DNA from 4 places in the Bacillus sp. BSL6 genome. Region 1 is predicted to be linked to each of the others. Evidence: riboswitches for the same ligand, from Rfam matches in the RefSeq annotation. Region 1 holds a riboswitch; each other region holds the start of a gene.
What was found. A riboswitch is a leader RNA that binds a small molecule or an ion and turns the genes downstream of it on or off. The one in region 1 is predicted to bind lysine.
Positions count from the first base shown of each region.

Region 2: it holds a riboswitch for lysine, as region 1 does, so the genes downstream of both, lysA (diaminopimelate decarboxylase) here and RCJ96_RS16585 (amino acid permease) in region 1, are expected to answer to the same signal.
Region 3: it holds a riboswitch for lysine, as region 1 does, so the genes downstream of both, RCJ96_RS10470 (amino acid permease) here and RCJ96_RS16585 (amino acid permease) in region 1, are expected to answer to the same signal.
Region 4: it holds a riboswitch for lysine, as region 1 does, so the genes downstream of both, RCJ96_RS11135 (aspartate kinase) here and RCJ96_RS16585 (amino acid permease) in region 1, are expected to answer to the same signal.

Region 1 covers NZ_JAVGCW010000004.1:464,841-469,029, reverse strand. Annotated here, with positions in the region: gene RCJ96_RS16595 (DNA alkylation repair protein) at 1-73, opposite strand, end outside; gene RCJ96_RS16590 (iron-sulfur cluster biosynthesis family protein) at 107-412, opposite strand; gene RCJ96_RS16585 (amino acid permease) at 526-1,992, opposite strand; lysine riboswitch at 2,105-2,297, opposite strand; gene RCJ96_RS16580 (GNAT family N-acetyltransferase) at 2,620-3,081, shown strand; gene RCJ96_RS16575 (sulfite exporter TauE/SafE family protein) at 3,102-4,004, opposite strand.
Region 2 covers NZ_JAVGCW010000002.1:301,934-306,122, forward strand. Annotated here, with positions in the region: gene cysH (phosphoadenylyl-sulfate reductase) at 1-704, opposite strand, end outside; gene RCJ96_RS07730 (YezD family protein) at 791-934, opposite strand; SAM riboswitch class I at 1,007-1,115, opposite strand; gene lysA (diaminopimelate decarboxylase) at 1,233-2,549, opposite strand; lysine riboswitch at 2,730-2,911, opposite strand; gene RCJ96_RS07740 (DUF3888 domain-containing protein) at 3,001-3,396, opposite strand; gene RCJ96_RS07745 (LTA synthase family protein) at 3,651-4,189, shown strand, end outside.
Region 3 covers NZ_JAVGCW010000002.1:823,278-827,466, forward strand. Annotated here, with positions in the region: gene gapN (NADP-dependent glyceraldehyde-3-phosphate dehydrogenase) at 1-781, shown strand, start outside; partial or broken gene RCJ96_RS10460 (DUF3626 domain-containing protein) at 861-1,178, opposite strand; gene racE (glutamate racemase) at 1,268-2,098, opposite strand; lysine riboswitch at 2,299-2,482, shown strand; gene RCJ96_RS10470 (amino acid permease) at 2,630-4,054, shown strand; gene RCJ96_RS10475 (ABC transporter permease) at 4,116-4,189, shown strand, end outside.
Region 4 covers NZ_JAVGCW010000003.1:11,009-15,197, forward strand. Annotated here, with positions in the region: gene RCJ96_RS11130 (VOC family protein) at 1-282, opposite strand, end outside; gene RCJ96_RS11135 (aspartate kinase) at 632-1,861, opposite strand; lysine riboswitch at 2,061-2,247, opposite strand; gene RCJ96_RS11140 (DoxX-like family protein) at 2,439-3,347, shown strand; gene RCJ96_RS11145 (DUF4166 domain-containing protein) at 3,351-3,956, shown strand; gene RCJ96_RS11150 (YndJ family protein) at 3,962-4,189, shown strand, end outside.

The sequences.
Region 1 (4,189 bases):
TATAAATAGAATCAGCCATTTTTTCTGCTAATTCTTCGTTAAATAAAAATTTTAGCGGAACATATTTACCCATTTTTTCACCTCAGTGGTCAGTTGAAAACAAGTTTTATTTTTTAATCGACAATCCATAAACTAAAGTCTCACTCGGAGTCGTAATACTAAAACCTGTCGTTTTATAATCAAGCTTCACCGTATCACCAGTGTAGTCTTTCGTAAATGAATCCATTTGCAAGATAAGGTCTGCATCTTCATATACAACATCATTTGCAACATATGTATCCCAAATTAAATCGACATCAACGAAAATACTACAAGAGTTTGTCATTGTCCCTCTAATGCGAATGATTTTTTTATCTTCACGTTCTAATCTATGTATAGCTGCTATTGCTTCATCAGTAATGCGAATGTTCATTGTATCCCAACCTTTATTTATATTTCCTTTATTATTGCAAAAACAGGGGCAATAGGGAAGCAAAGAGGTTTGCAATAAAAAACGAGCAAACAAATTTGTTTGCTCGTTTCACTTTATTTTAGTTCACATTTATCAAGTGGAATGACTTTTGTTTTTTTCGTAAATTTGTATCCTAACCAAAGTACTAAGAAGAGTGGTAAACCGATGTAAGAAACGAGTACGCCGTTCCAATCGATTGATTCGCCCATAAATGCGCCGTAGTTTTGACCTAAAATTACGATGACGCAAAGTGCAAATGCGAAGATTGGTCCGAATGGGAACCATTTTGCTCTATAAGGTAAGTCATTTAAATCTTTTCCTTGTGCGATATATGCTTTACGGAAACGATAATGACTAATTGCAATGCCGACCCAAGCGATAAAACCAGACATTCCTGATGCATTTAATAACCAAATGTATACAACACCGTCACCGAATAAAGAAGCAATGAAAGCGATACTACCGACAATCGATGTTACGATTAATGCGTTAACAGGTACGCCGCGGCTATCTAATTTACCAAGAAACTTCGGTGCTTTCCCTTGGCGAGCTAAATCCCAAAGCATACGAGTTGAAGCATACATACCAGAGTTACCAGCAGACAGTACTGCTGTTAAAATAACAGCGTTCATAACAGAAGCAGCAAAGGCAACGCCCGCTTTTTCAAAAATAAGTGTAAATGGACTTACTGTTACATCACTTGCAGCAAGGCTTTCAGTTGTATAAGGAATTAATAAACCGATAACGAGAATCGCAAGGATATAGAATAAAAGAATACGCCAAAAGATCGAACGAATTGCTTTCGGAATATTACGCTCTGGATCAGATGTTTCACCAGCAGCTACACCTAATAATTCAGTACCTTGGAATGAGAAGCCAGCTGCCATAAATACACCGATAATTGCCATGATGCCGCCATTAAATGGTGCATCTGCAACAGTGAAGTTTTTGAAGCCAACAGTTTCGCCGCCCATAATTCCGAAAATCATCATAAACCCGACAATTAAAAAGATAATAATTGTAGCTACTTTAATAAGTGCGAACCAATATTCAGATTCACCAAATCCTTTAACAGATAAGTAGTTTAAAAGGAAAATAATAGCTAAACATAATCCGCTCCAAATGAGGGAAGGAGTATCTGGAAACCAAAATTTCATAATTAATGTTACAGCCGCTAGTTCAGCAGCAATCGTAATTGCCCAGTTATACCAATAGTTCCATCCAAGGGCAAAACCAAGTGATGGATCAACAAATTTTGTTGCGTACGTGCTAAAAGATCCAGTAACAGGCATGTAAGCTGCGAGTTCAGCTAAGCTTGTCATTAAAAAGTAAACCATAATTCCAATTGCGGCGTATGCAATTAATGCACCGCCAGGTCCAGCTGAATGGATGACACCACCGCTGGCAAGAAATAGTCCGGTACCAATTGTACCGCCGAGAGAAATCATCGTAAGGTGCCTTGATTTTAGACCGCGTCTTAATTCACCTTTTCCTTTTGTAGCTTCTGTTTTAGAGGTAGCTTGATTCGTTGCGCTATTCATGTTCAACACTCCTTTTCTTGTAAGATAGGAAGGAGCGGGGGAGAAAAATACAAAAAACCGCCAAAGGAATTTGGCGGAACGTTTCACAAATAACCACCCCATCATACCCTTCCGTTAAGATAGCACCCCACGTTTACACGGTAATTTTGTAAACGTGACAGTTCTGTTCCTTTCGGAGACAGCCCCAGCTCATATTTCCAGAGAAGAAATATAAACTTCGGCAACTTTTCCTTTCAAACGGAGTCTTAGACATTCTCTGTATCTCGTCCGTTTTACTCTTAAAAGTCGCAACCTCTACCTCATCGGATTGATGAGGATTTATATATTGCTAAGATTTTTAATATATGGCAATTGTAATGAGTTTCTGAATATATTGCAAGATATTTTGTAGGAAAAAATCAAAAAATATCGGTTATTGTATAGGAAACGCTTGCAAAACTCCACCCGAACCTACTATTATGTAACAATAAGCAAAGAAAAAATTGTTATACAAATGTTTCGCAAAAAATATTGAAAAACCCTTCAAAAATTAAAAGAAAATTCAGAAAATATAATTCGACATTCATAATCAGGTCATATTTTTTGATATAATTAGAGTAACGTGTAAGCAAAAAAGGGGAAATCAAAATGAAATTAGAAACAGAAAGGCTCTATATAGTGCCGTGTACAGAAGAGAGTATTCACGTTGCTAACGAGCAAGGATATAATAGTGGCCCACATATTGTAGGGCATGTAGAAAATGTAAAACACAATAAGGATGTATTACCTTGGGGCGCGTGGTATGTCATTCGAAAAGAAGATGACATCGTTCTAGGAGATATAGGGTTTAAAGGGAAGCCAAATGAGGAACATATAGTAGAAGTTGGTTACGGATTTATTGAGAAATATTGGAATAAAGGGTATGCGACAGAAGCTGTACGAGAACTAATAGATTGGGCTTTTCAGACAGGAGAGGTAGAAACGATTATTGCAGAGACGCTCCTTGATAATTATGGTTCGATTCGTGTGTTAGAGAAGTTACATATGAAAAGAGTAGATTCGACAGAAACAATGATGAATTGGAAAATAGAAAAAAACCGCTCGAAGTAAGTTGAGCGGTTTTTTAGTAATTAAGGTAGCATCTGTTTTTGATCATTCGGATATTGGGCTGTTGATGTGTTAGAACGATTGGAATGATTACGAACAGCAATGAAAATAGAAATAATAACGACAAGACCAACTGCGACGTAAGAAAGTGAGATAATAGTTGGATCTACTTTAAAAGTAGTAAGTAGTGTACGTATATTCGTAAAGATAATAAGACCACCAACTAATACGCCAAGTAAATGAGATGGTACGATGCGTACTAGCCATGCAGCAATTGGAGCTGCGACAATACCACCAAGCATTAACGCAAATACCCAAACCCAGCTTACTTGTTCCCAGCCAAGTGAGATGAAGAAGCCAATTGTTGCAGCTAATGAAACAGGAAATTCACTCGTATCTACAGATCCAATAACTTTTCTCGCTTCATTTCCTCTTGCTAGAAGAACAGGTGTCGTAATCGGTCCCCAGCCACCGCCACCAGTTGAATCAACGAATCCAGCGAATAAGCCAAGCGGCACAAGTTGTTTAGCTGACATACGTTTATTTGAAGTAACAATCTGTTTTTGAATAATGAATCGTAATAAAATATAAACTCCTAAAGTAAATAAAAATAAGGAAATGTACGGTTTAATGACATCGCCAGGTAAATTACTTAAAAAACATGCCCCAACAAATGCACCAATTGCTCCTGGTAATGTAAGCCTGGAAACGGTGTATTTATCAACGTTCCCAAATTTGAGGTGAGATGCACCAGAAGCGGCGGTTGTAACAACTTCAGCTAAATGAACAGATGCGGAAGCGACCGCTGGTGCGATACCAAACATTAGTAAAAGTGAGGTAGACGTTACCCCGTACGCCATTCCAAGCGCTCCATCGATTAATTGAGCGAAAAATCCAATAATAGCAAAGACAATTAATTTCTGCATAAATAATCCCCCTGTAATAGTAAATGAAAAAGGCACTTTTCCCGTGTGAGAAAAGTGCCTTTGGTTTTTCCAATCAGCAATATTGAAATTTGTTTCATTATAATACATATTAATCGTATAAATCAACTAGGTTTTAAAGTTTTTTGAATTGAATGAAAGAAAAATAAAATATACAATAAAAGGAT
Region 2 (4,189 bases), on a different contig from region 1:
TATTGATAATGAAGACCACATTCAGTTTTCACTTTCCCAGCCCATCTACCATCTCTTGAATCGCCACCCTCTCCTACAGGCAACGTACACTTCTCACACCCAATACTTGGATATCCAATATCATGTAATGGGTTATACGGCAAGCTATGCTTGTATACATATCGCCATACCTCTTTCCACGTCCAATGAATGAGCGGACAAACTTTAATAGATTGAAAGCGATGATCTTGATTTATAAACTTTGTATGCTTACGCGTTTCTGATTGTTCCCTCCTCAACCCCGATATCCACGCTTTTTCATTCGCTAATGATTCTTCTAGCGGTAAAATTTTCCTAATCTTACAACAAAGATTAGGATTGCTTTCCCATAGCTTGTTACCATGCAATTTGGCTTGTTCATCAAGTGTAAGTTTTGGCTGTTTTTCTATAATATTTAATGAAGGAAATCGTTCTCGTACTTTTTGAATTAATTCATACGTTTCTTGAAAATGAACATTTGTATCCAAAAATACAACTTTAGCAGATGGATTTACTTGGTTAATAAGATGCAGTAGTACCATCCCTTCCACTCCGAAGCTACATGCGTATACAATTTCATTTTCATATTCTTTATACGCCCAACTTAATACTGATAGCGCGCCTTTCGTTTCATCTTCTTCTGAAAATGAAATATCATTTTCTTCCCACGTTTCATACGTCAACATGTTTTTTCCCCCTGTAAAAGCAAAAAGACGGTTTTAACCTAATAAAATAGGTTAAAACCGCCTCTAGTTTTTCTAGTCAGCGCTTTTTACTTTAAACGTACTTTTTCACTTTTCTCTAATTGAATGACTTTTCCATCTTGCACAACAATTGTAATTGAACCATATTTCATATCAGCAAGCATCGCTTCAATTTTCTCAGATACTTCCTCAAAATGTTCCCGTACGCTCACGCGAACAGCCCCCCTTTTTATTCATAAAAAAAATCTTTCCCATTTCGAAAAGACTGTTCGGTAATATATTTTACCTTATCTTTCAAAATGGATTCCATTTTGCTGGATTTAGCACCTTGCTTTCTATAAGCAGGTTGCCGAGCTTCGCCGGGCCAGTTCCCTCCGCTTCTCTTGATAAGCTTTGTATTTGTATTTTATCACAATTCTGATTTTTTTCAATCCTAGTTTTCCGATATATTTTAATTATTTTATTTTACAAAAAAGGAATTGCCCATCCGAACAACTCCTTTTTCCTCATTTAAACAAGTTCTTTAATACGTATGCGATCGTTCCCAATAATATTTTCATATGTTTCGCGCTCTACAACAATTTGTGATGTACCGCCTTTCACGAAGACGACAGCTGGTCTACGAATCCGATTATAATTATTCGCCATCGAGTACCCATATGCCCCTGTACAAGAAATCGCTAGTAAATCGGCAGAGGCAACTTTCGGTAAAGTAATATCCCAAATTAACATATCTCCACTCTCACAGCATTTCCCTGCAATCGAAACAACTTCCTCGTTCTCATCATTCCCTCGATTCGCTAACATCGCTTCATAACGAGCGTTATATAAAGCAGGTCTTAAGTTATCAGTCATCCCACCATCCACTGATACATATTTCCGAATACCAGGAATGTCTTTCACAGATCCGACTGTATAAAGTGTCGTTCCGGCATCACCTACAATACTACGGCCTGGTTCAACCCATATTTCTGGCAATGGATAATTACATAACGTAAATTGTTCTCTCACCGCACTTGTTACAGCTCGCACATACGTCTCAAGAGTTAATGGTGTATCGGACTCTGTGTAGCGTATTCCGAATCCTCCCCCTACATTTAGCACTTTTACTACATAATTTGTTCGCTCTCTCACTGCTTCTAAAAATTGACGAAGAACTTCAATCGCTCGCACAAAGCCAGCCGTTTCAAATATTTGTGATCCGATATGTGAATGAATTCCTAACACGTTATAATTTGATTTTTGTAAAGCAAGCTCAATTGCCTGCATCGCTTGACCATTTGACACGCCAAATCCAAATTTTGAATCATCTTGACCTGTTGTAATATATTCATGTGTATGCGCCTCTACTCCGGGCGTTACACGAATTAATATGTTCACAAATTTCCCATGTTGCACTGCTAAATCATGCAAAATTTCTAATTCTAAGAAGTTATCTACGACAAAACAACCAATATTCGCCTGAAGAGCCATCACAATTTCTTCATCTGTTTTGTTATTGCCATGAAAATGAATGCGCGATGCAGGAAATCCTGCTTGTAGTGCAGTATATAATTCTCCTCCAGAAACAACATCTAATGACATATTCTCTTCACGAGCTACTCGGCACATCTCCATGCACAAGAACGCCTTGCTTGCATATGCTACTTGATAAGAGAACCCACTTTCTTTAAAAGCACGATGAAACGCGCGGCACTTTCCTCGAATTGACTCTTCATCGTATACATAAAGTGGTGTTCCATATTGTTTTGCTAGCTGCGTCGTGTCGCACCCTCCAATTTCTAAGTGTCCTTGCCCATTAATTCGGCTTGTGCCGTGTAAATACATTTGAATTCCTCCCTTATTTCCTCTAAAACTCATAACCCCAATCTTCTATTCATTGCAGCACGCTTTTAGATAGACAAAAAACGCGCGGAACAATGTTCACACGCGTTTCTTATTAGGAAAAATATATATTGAAAAAATAAACGAGTTGTTATCTCCTCAAAATAAGAAACCGCATCAACATCTCCAAATAGCTCTCCATAAAATAAATCTTATGACAGTACTACATTTATTCAATGCAGTCCCAATATATGAATAAGATGGTTATTCTTATATTTCGGCAATAGTCCCTTTCAACCTATGATCACAGATTCCATTAAATCTCCCATAGCTTACTCTTTCCTATCGCGGCCTCTACCTTTGAGAGTAGATGAGGTAAGTCTATTTAATTTTCAAACATCTAATTGTTGCTATTAACAATACCAAAGGACCATTTTATTTGTCAAACAATTTTTTATATTGCTTTTTGACAGTTTAGTTTCGTATCGTTTGGTAAGCGCTTTACTGAAACCTTTGTCACTTCCCATTCACCTTCTTCGTTATTAAATGTAATCGTTACCTTCTCAAATGGTGGCGCAATTTTCCCTGCAACACGTTCATACTTAGTCACTTCAATACTCGCTTGAAATAAATATGTACCGCTATACACTTTTTTTAAACTAATAATTTTCGGGCATTGATAAGGCTTCAAGCTCCCATATTGTTTTTCGATTGCTTTATTTATTTTCGGAAATAACACAGAATAAAGGGCATCTTCCATAAGAGGTGCATCATACTCTGCTACCGACACACTTGGTGAAGCAAAAAGTATAACACTACTGCATACTATAAAATATAATAATTTTCGCATTATAACCTCCATATTGTTACACGATTCTTTCCGCGCACGATAATAATCATACATAGAAACTCCATTTTATTGTCTCCTACTGCCCTTTTTCTACTCAATTGTTATAAAAAAGTCCACAACTCTCTTTTATTTTCGTATAATGATACTCATAGTATAATAAACATAATAATAAAGGACTGTTCGTATATATAAAATGAGGCGCTAATCAAATAGGCCCACAAGAACCGTCATGCTTTTTAGGAGAGGAGTATATTATGCTACAACGTCTGTTTCCAAAACTGCGATTCGCACTCGTTGCAGTCGTTTTATTATGGATAAAAACATATATTGTGTACAAGCTAGCGTTTGATATTAAAATTGATAATTTCTTTGAAGAATTTATGCTTTTTATGAATCCACTAGCTGCGTTACTTTTATTTTTCGGTTTTGCATTATTTGCATCTAAACACCGAAATCGCATTATAGTTGGAATTAGTTTTATACTGTCATTCATTTTATTTGGAAATGCAATGTTTTATGGGTTTTATAACGATTTCGTTACGTTCCCAGTATTATTTCAAACAAATAATATGGCTGATTTAGGGACGAGTATAAAAGAACTCTTTACGTATAAAACATTACTGTTATTCGCAGATGCGATCATCTTAATGTTTCTTTCGCGTAAATTCCCATCATTTTGCGACAAAACGCCGCTTTCTCGCTCTGAGAAGAGAACTTTCTTTAGCGGTGTAACAGCTCTATTAGCACTACAAATTGTTGTTTCTGTTATTTATAAACCACAAATGTTCTCACG
Region 3 (4,189 bases), on a different contig from region 1:
CTTAGTAGAACACGAAGGCATCAATATGGTATCGTTCACAGGTGGTACAAACACAGGTAAACATTTAGCGAAAAAAGCTTCAATGATTCCACTTGTATTAGAACTTGGTGGTAAAGACCCTGGTATCGTTCGTGAAGATGCTGACTTACAAGATGCTGCAAACCATATCGTAAGCGGTGCATTCTCTTACTCTGGTCAACGTTGTACAGCTATTAAACGTGTACTTGTACACGAAAACGTAGCAGACGAGCTTGTTGGCTTATTAAAAGAGCAAGTAGCTAAACTATCAGTTGGATCTCCAGAACAAGACAGCACAATCGTTCCATTAATCGACGATAAGTCTGCTGACTTCGTTCAAGGCTTAGTTGACGACGCTGTAGAAAAAGGTGCTACAATCGTTATCGGTAACAAACGTGAGCGTAACTTAATTTACCCAACATTAATCGACCACGTAACTGAAGAAATGAAAGTTGCTTGGGAAGAGCCTTTTGGCCCAATCCTTCCAATCATCCGTGTTTCTTCAGATGAGCAAGCAATTGAAATTGCTAACAAATCAGAGTTCGGTCTGCAAGCAAGTGTCTTCACTAAAGACATTAACAAAGCATTTGCAATTGCTAACAAAATCGAAACTGGTTCTGTTCAAATTAACGGACGCACAGAGCGCGGTCCTGACCACTTCCCATTCATCGGTGTAAAAGGTTCAGGTATGGGCGTACAAGGTATCCGTAAGAGCCTTGAGTCTATGACACGTGAAAAAGTAACTGTATTAAACTTAGTTTAATCTTATATAAAGAAGCTGATCTAATTTTAGGTCAGCTTCTTTTCTATATAGATACTTCCCAAAAACGAAGTATTTCGTTCTACTTCCGATTTGGTTTTCCAAATCGAACTAAAACATGCCATAATAATTTTAATTCCTGAAGCACTTCTTCATAAGTTCCACGATCACTCCAAGATAATGGATTGCGTTTCAAATCCGCTACAGCAGAACCGATTATATTTGCATCGATACAATGATTCCGTGCAATGCGTCTTGCTAAAGATGGCATTTTTGAACCTCTAAAATCCATTGGAACGTCGTCTACCATAAGTACAAAACCTGTATGCCAATACAAATCAATAGCATACTTCAGGCAAATTTCTTCTAAAGTTCTTCCTACATCCGTACCCTTAATTGAAATGACCTTAATCCTTTCAATTAAAAGTGCATTTTTTCCTTCTTATGCAACTAACCTAATTTATTAAACAAAAAGTACTTTCATACAGTCTAATTACAGATGCGAGCATTCTTTACGGGTAAATCCACACATTCTACAGAAATGTGATATCCTAGCCAACGCTCAGCAATATGTTCAAATGATAAGGCAGAGCCTGTTGTAAAAAAGCGATGCTCAGGATTCAGATTGTCAGACAAAATTCCTTTATGCTGTAAAATTGTGCTTAACTCTATCGCTGTTTCTTCCGCAGAGCTAATAATCGTTACATCTTCCCCTAGTTCCTTTTTAATATAGGACTCTAAAAGTGGATAATGCGTACATCCGAGAATTAGCGTATCTATATTTTCTTTCATTAATGGCAGTAAAGCTTGTTTCACTTGCTCGGTTACATATGCTGTATCTTCTAATTGATTTTCTACAACTGTAGCTAAAGTCGGGCACGCGTGACTATGCACTTTCAAATATGTATCAAGCTCATGCAATGCTTTTTCGTACATATTAGATTTTATCGTACCTACAGTTCCAATTACTCCGATTTCCCCTTTCTTCGTCACTTTAATAGCCGCTCTCGCTCCCGGATGTATAACGCCAATAACCGGAATAGAAAGTGCTTCTTGCAACGCAGCCAATGCAGCAACTGCAGCAGTATTACATGCTACAACTAGAGCTTTTAACGGAAACTGTTTAAGGAACTCAACCATTTCAAATACGAAAGATTGTACCTCTTCTACACTTCTTGGCCCATACGGACAACGCTCATTATCACCAATATAATAAATGCTCTCTTTAGGCAATTGTCTTATAATTTCGCTCGCAACTGTTAATCCCCCAACTCCCGAATCTAACACACCTATTACTGAATGTTTATGACATACAGCCATATACTTCATCCCCTTTTCAATCATCTAGCGCCAACAACATTTATTATATTATGAAAATTCAATATTACATAATAATCCCTCTTACTTTTAATCACAAACTCTTCTCTATAATCTGATTATTACTATATCCATTGACGTATAAAAATTCATTTGTTACTCTTAAATACGTTAAATTAATATTTAAATCCTCATTCGTATCTCGGTGAGGTAGAGGTTGCAATCATTAAGAGTATCATTTCAGGAGATGTAGTGGCATTGATGAAAGAATGAGAAAGGAATGATTGCCGAAGTAAGCCCGTGTCCACCATGCACGCTTGCTGGGTCTGCTACTTAATAAGTGCAGAACTGTCACAAACGTTTCGTTTGTGGAGAGCTATCGAGAGGTATGTCGTGGGTTTCTTATAAGATAGAAAGCATGTAGCGGCAAATTACGTGCTTTTTTTGTTTTGTTTGGGACTTCTCTTCCTGACTCAGGAAGACATACATATCTCCTCGCTTGACTTGGTTATACTAACTTTGGAGGTATTTTCTATGCAACAAAAAAAATGGGGCTTTTGGGTACTCACAGCTTTCGTTGTCGGTAATATGGTTGGCGCTGGGATTTTCATGGTGCCAAGTACGTTGGCACAAACAGCAAGCCCTCTCGGTGTCACTTTAGCTTGGTTAACAACAGGGTTTGGTGTTTTAATGCTAGCTCTTGTTTTCGGTAATTTAGCAATTCGTCGTCCTGATTTAACGACAGGACCACAAAGTCATGCATATGCTTTATTCTCAACACCAAAAAAGAAAAAAATGGCTGGTTTCAGTATGGTATGGGGATATTGGGTTGCAAACTGGGCAAGTAACGTTGCCATCATTACATCATTTGCGGGATATTTATCACTCTTCTTCCCAATTATGAAAGATACACGACTACTATTTTCAATCGGTTCGTTTAACGTAGAAGTCGGAAAACTAATTACATTTACGATTTGTTCCATCTTACTTTGGGGAACTCATATTATATTAACAAACGGTGTAAGCGGAGCTGGAAAGCTAAACTTCTTAGCAACAACAACGAAAGTAACTGGATTCCTATTATTCATCGTCGTTACGTTATTTGCATTCGAAGCTTCTAAGTTTGGACAATGGTACACGCCGATGATCGATAAATCAGGTGTATCACACGGCCTTCTTTCACAAGTAAATTTAGCTGCTCTTACAACGCTTTGGGCATTTATCGGAATTGAATCAGCCGTTCTTTTATCAAACCGTGCTGTTTCTCCAAAAACAGTAAAACGCGCAACAGTTGCTGGATTACTTATTACAGTTGCGATTTACTTAGGAATTACAATTTTAACAATGGGTGTACTTCACGTTGATACATTACAAGCCTCAGAACGTCCGTTAGCAGATGCATTAAATGCTGCAATGGGTCACGGCGGCGGGAAACTGATGGCATTACTTGCTCTTACTTCCCTCTTCGGTTCCATCTTAGGCTGGATTTTATTAAGCTCAGAAGTACCGTATCAAGCAGCAAAAGAAGGTTTCTTCCCTTCCTTCTTCGCAAAAACAAACAAAAAAGGAAGTCCAATTTATTCATTACGATTAACAAACATTATGTCGCAAGTGTTCTTATTCTCAACATTATCAGGAACAATTGCGGAAGCTTATACATTCGTTATTACCGTATCAACACTCGCCTATCTCATTCCATATCTCGTTTCACCAATCTTCCAGTTAAAACTAGTCGCTACTGGTGAGACGTATAAAAATGAAATGCGGGCAAGAATTACAGATGGTATAGTCGCAGTAATTGCACTTTGCTACGCACTATGGGTTATTAAAACAGGCGCAGCCGATATAAAAACGTTCCTTCTCGGAATTGGTTTATTCGTAATCGGCTTTGCTTTCTATCCATTAATGAATCGTGATCAGAAAAAAAATAACGAAAAGAAAAACGGGCAAGTTGCATAACGCAATTTGCTCGTTTTTTCTTTTCTAAAAACATATATAATAGAACAAAGAGGTGAAAAACATGTCAATCGAATCACTATGGAGCAACCGTTTCCAACAACATATGCAAAATATCATTACATACTTTGCACGTAT
Region 4 (4,189 bases), on a different contig from region 1:
CAAATAACCGAGGGCGTTGACAGGAGCTGCCCGGTGATCTGCTATAGCAGGCGGGGTAAGAAATCGCGAAAGTTCAATTCGGCTATGGCCATCTGGAGTTACCATCATAGCAATCTCTACGCACTGCGAACCGAGTCCAGTTACGCGACCGGCCCATTCACCCTCTACAGTGGCACGCCCTTCGAGTTTTAACCCAATCTCCTCGAAGAAAGAGATTGTATGATCAAGGGATTCTACAACGATGCTAACATTGTCCATTCTGAGTAATTTATTTTTTGACATTGTCTTTATCTCCTTATATGTAAAAGTGTATTATCTAATCATCTTCTTAATTATACTATTAAAAAGTTACAAATTCCTTTCAAACAAAAAATAGCTTGTCACAGTATAGGAAAATGTGACAAGCTGTTTTTAAGTATGTCATATAGTATCTTGTTAACAAACAATACCGCGATTTCCCCGAAAAATGTTTCTACGCTGTATGCTCTTAAAGGGCCCGATCGTTGTATAGAATGAAGTGTATTATTTAAATGATAAATACATTTCTTATTACTCTATATGCAAATAGCTTTCTATTTATATAGGAAGGAAGTAGATTCATATAATTTGTTTTAAGTTTTACTAGTAGAAATTAGCTCATCTGCACTAAAGGCTCAATTTTCGCCATAAATGATTGATGCAGCGCCTCGACACCTGTTACTAAATGAAGGCGGTCAATAACGACAGACACTTTAATTTCTGATGTACTTACCATTTTAATATGAATATCTTCTTCTTTTAAAGTAGTGAACATATTCGCAGCAACACCTGGATTAGAGACCATACCAGATCCTACAATTGATACTTTTGCTAAATGATTTTCATATTCTACTGATTCATAGTGAAGTGCCTCTTGATTTTGTTCCAATACTTCTAATGTTTCTCTTAAATCATTAGAATGGATGGAGAAGGAGAGATGAACAGTTCCTTCATTTGTAATACTTTGAATGATGATATCTACATTAATATGTGCCGCTGCTAATGTAGAGAAAACTGTTGAAAGCGAGCCTTGTTCCAATCCTTTCACTGTGATGCGTGTAATATTATCTTCAAATGCAATACCTTTAACGATTGATTGTTGTTCCATGTTACATTCTCCTTTTACAATTGTTCCATTTTCTTGTTCCATACTTGAGCGAACTTCTAAAATGACATTATGATTTTTAGCAAACTCAACAGCACGCGGGTGTAATACACCAGCACCGAGGTTTGCAAGTTCTAACATTTCGTCATAAGAAATTTCATCTAATTTATAAGCATCTTTTACAACTCGTGGATCCGTCGTATATACGCCTGTCACATCTGTGTAAATATCACATTTTTTAGCTTTCAGTGCAGCAGCTAATGCAACAGCAGTTGTATCAGAACCACCGCGTCCAAGCGTTGTAATTTCATGGTTTTCACTAACGCCTTGGAAGCCAGCTACGATAACAATCGTACCTTCAGCAAGATAAGATTGAATTCGATCTGTATGAATGTCAGTAATCCGTGCACTATTATGTACAGATTCTGTCGTAATACCAGCTTGCCATCCTGTTAATGAAATTGCGTTATAACCTTTTGCTTGTAGTGCCATCGTTAATAATGAAATAGTCACTTGCTCTCCTGTTGATAGAAGCATATCCATTTCGCGTTTACTCGGATTTTCTGTAATCGCGTTAGCGAGTGCGACAAGTTCATCTGTACTTTTTCCCATTGCCGAAACGACAGTGACGATACTATGTCCTCTTTCATATTCTTCAATAATTAAATTTGCTACATGTTGAATGCGTTCAACGCTTCCGACAGAAGTGCCACCAAATTTTTGTACAATCGTTTCCATTACGAATTCCTTCTTTCATCCATTTTTAAGAATAGATTAGGACATATATAAATCCCAATATTCCTGTAGTTACCAGAGAAAAACAAAAAACACCATCTCAAATAAGTGAGGATGGTGCTGTTACAGGAAAAGGGAAACAGAAAACGGAGCTAATAAAAAAACCGCCAAAAAAGGAATACCATAAAAATGATATCTCTTTTTTGTAGATAGCTCTTCATATGTACACGTCTGTACATATGACAGTTCTGTTTCTATTCGAAAACAGCCCCAATCGATACATACAGAGAAATATATCGATTTCGGCAATACTTCCTTTCATCTAATTTCATAGACATCTCTGTGTCTCCATTAGAATACTCATAAGTATCGCAACCTCTATCTCACGTTTTAGGCGAGAGTGTTTGATTTATGAAGTTGTTGGTAACATTTGTTTTATAATAATTTATATTTTTCGAGGAATCAAGTGTTTTGTATATATTTTAAAAATTCTTTCTTTTTGTTAGAAAGTTTGTGAAAAATGTAGCAAAATAAATTTATTACATGTACATTAAAATTATAGTGCATTGGAGGTGGAGGAATGAAGGGGAAAAAGCCTATTTATGTTTCGGCAGAAATGAACACAACAATGGAGAAATTATGGAAATACACGCAAGAACCACATATACATACAGAATGGGATGCTCGCTTTACTGAAATTTTGTATGTAGAGAAAAAAGAAGGAGAACCACAGAAGTTTTCATATAAAACAAAAATTGGATTTGGACTTGAAATAGCTGGGGAGGGGGAATCGATAGGTGAGATAAGAAAAGAAACAGGAGAACGGATTTCTTCTTTGAAATTTTGGACGGATAATACATTATCTCTTATTCAAATAGGGCGTGGTTATTGGAAGTATACACCCCGTAAAGAACACATTCATTTTGAGACGCAATATGATTATGATACGAGGTTTGGTCGTATAGGGAATGTAATAGATTTCTATATGTTTCGGCCGTTATTAGGCTGGGCAACTGCTTGGAGTTTTGATGCTTTAAAATTATGGTTAGAAAAGGGGCTTCATCCTAGGTTGCTAATTAGAAGAACAATGACATATTGGCTCGTATGTTTTTTATTTGCATTTGTATGGATGTATCAAGGGATCTTCCCAAAAATAATTTTCAGTCATCCAGAAGAGATGAAGATGCTTTCTGCGATTATTGGTTCAACTGGAAATAGTATTGCAATTCTTAAAGTAATAGGGATGTTAGAAATTATTTTTGGTATCATATGGCTATTTCCAGTTCCAAAACAAAAATTATTTATACTACATATTTTTATGTTAATAGCTTTAACGATAGTGGCAGGATTTACGAATATCGTAAGCTTTACAGAGCCGTTTAATCCAATTACATTAAACGTTTTACTAATGGGGGTATCGATTGTCGGTTATATAAATAGTTTTGATTTACCAAGTGCAAAAAATTGCAAGAGGAAGAGAAAGGGATAATGTATGGCTAATATGTATGAAAGACTATTAGGGGATTCTTATAACAAACTTCATCCAAAATTACAGAAACGCTATGAGATTACAGAAGAAAATAGCTTTACTGGAGAAGGAAAGATGGATGAAATTTACGGAGGTTCTTTTTTCGTAAAATTGATATTAAAAATTGCATCGAAGTTTCGAATGTTTTTCCCTGAGCGTGGGAAGAAAGTGCCATTTACAATACATAATACTGCTGAGCGAGATGAACATGGAAATGAACTTGTGCGGTGGAATCGTACTTTTTACTTTCGTAATAAGAAAAGATATTTTAATGCGGTAATGAAATTCGATGGAAATGAAATTGTAGATTATTTTGGTGAACCACATTTACTCGTCTCTACATTGGATTTTTATATTGATGAGTTAGGGGCAATGCATATCTCTTCAAAGAAACAATGGTTTTACATGTTTGGAAGAAAAATCTCTTTACCGAAATTTTTATACGGAGAGGCAAACATTGTTGAAAGTTATGATGACGAATTACAATGTTTTCGAATTCATGTTCAAGTACAAAATCCGTTAATTGGTTCGCTATTTTCATATAAGGGAACATTTGTGGAGAGGAAATAAATGATATGAAAAATATAATAGTTGGGCTTGCTTGTTATATTATTTTTCTAATATGTGAGTGGTCAAATGTAAACCCAGTTGAAGCAATTATTTTATTATCTATTTTGTTATGTATACCGATGTCTTTTTGTATTATTGATAAAAGAGCACGAAATGGATCGTATGTATTATTTTATAAATCCGTATCGTTTTTATATCCGATAGCAGCGATTTGTGCAATGTTAGCTTTCGTA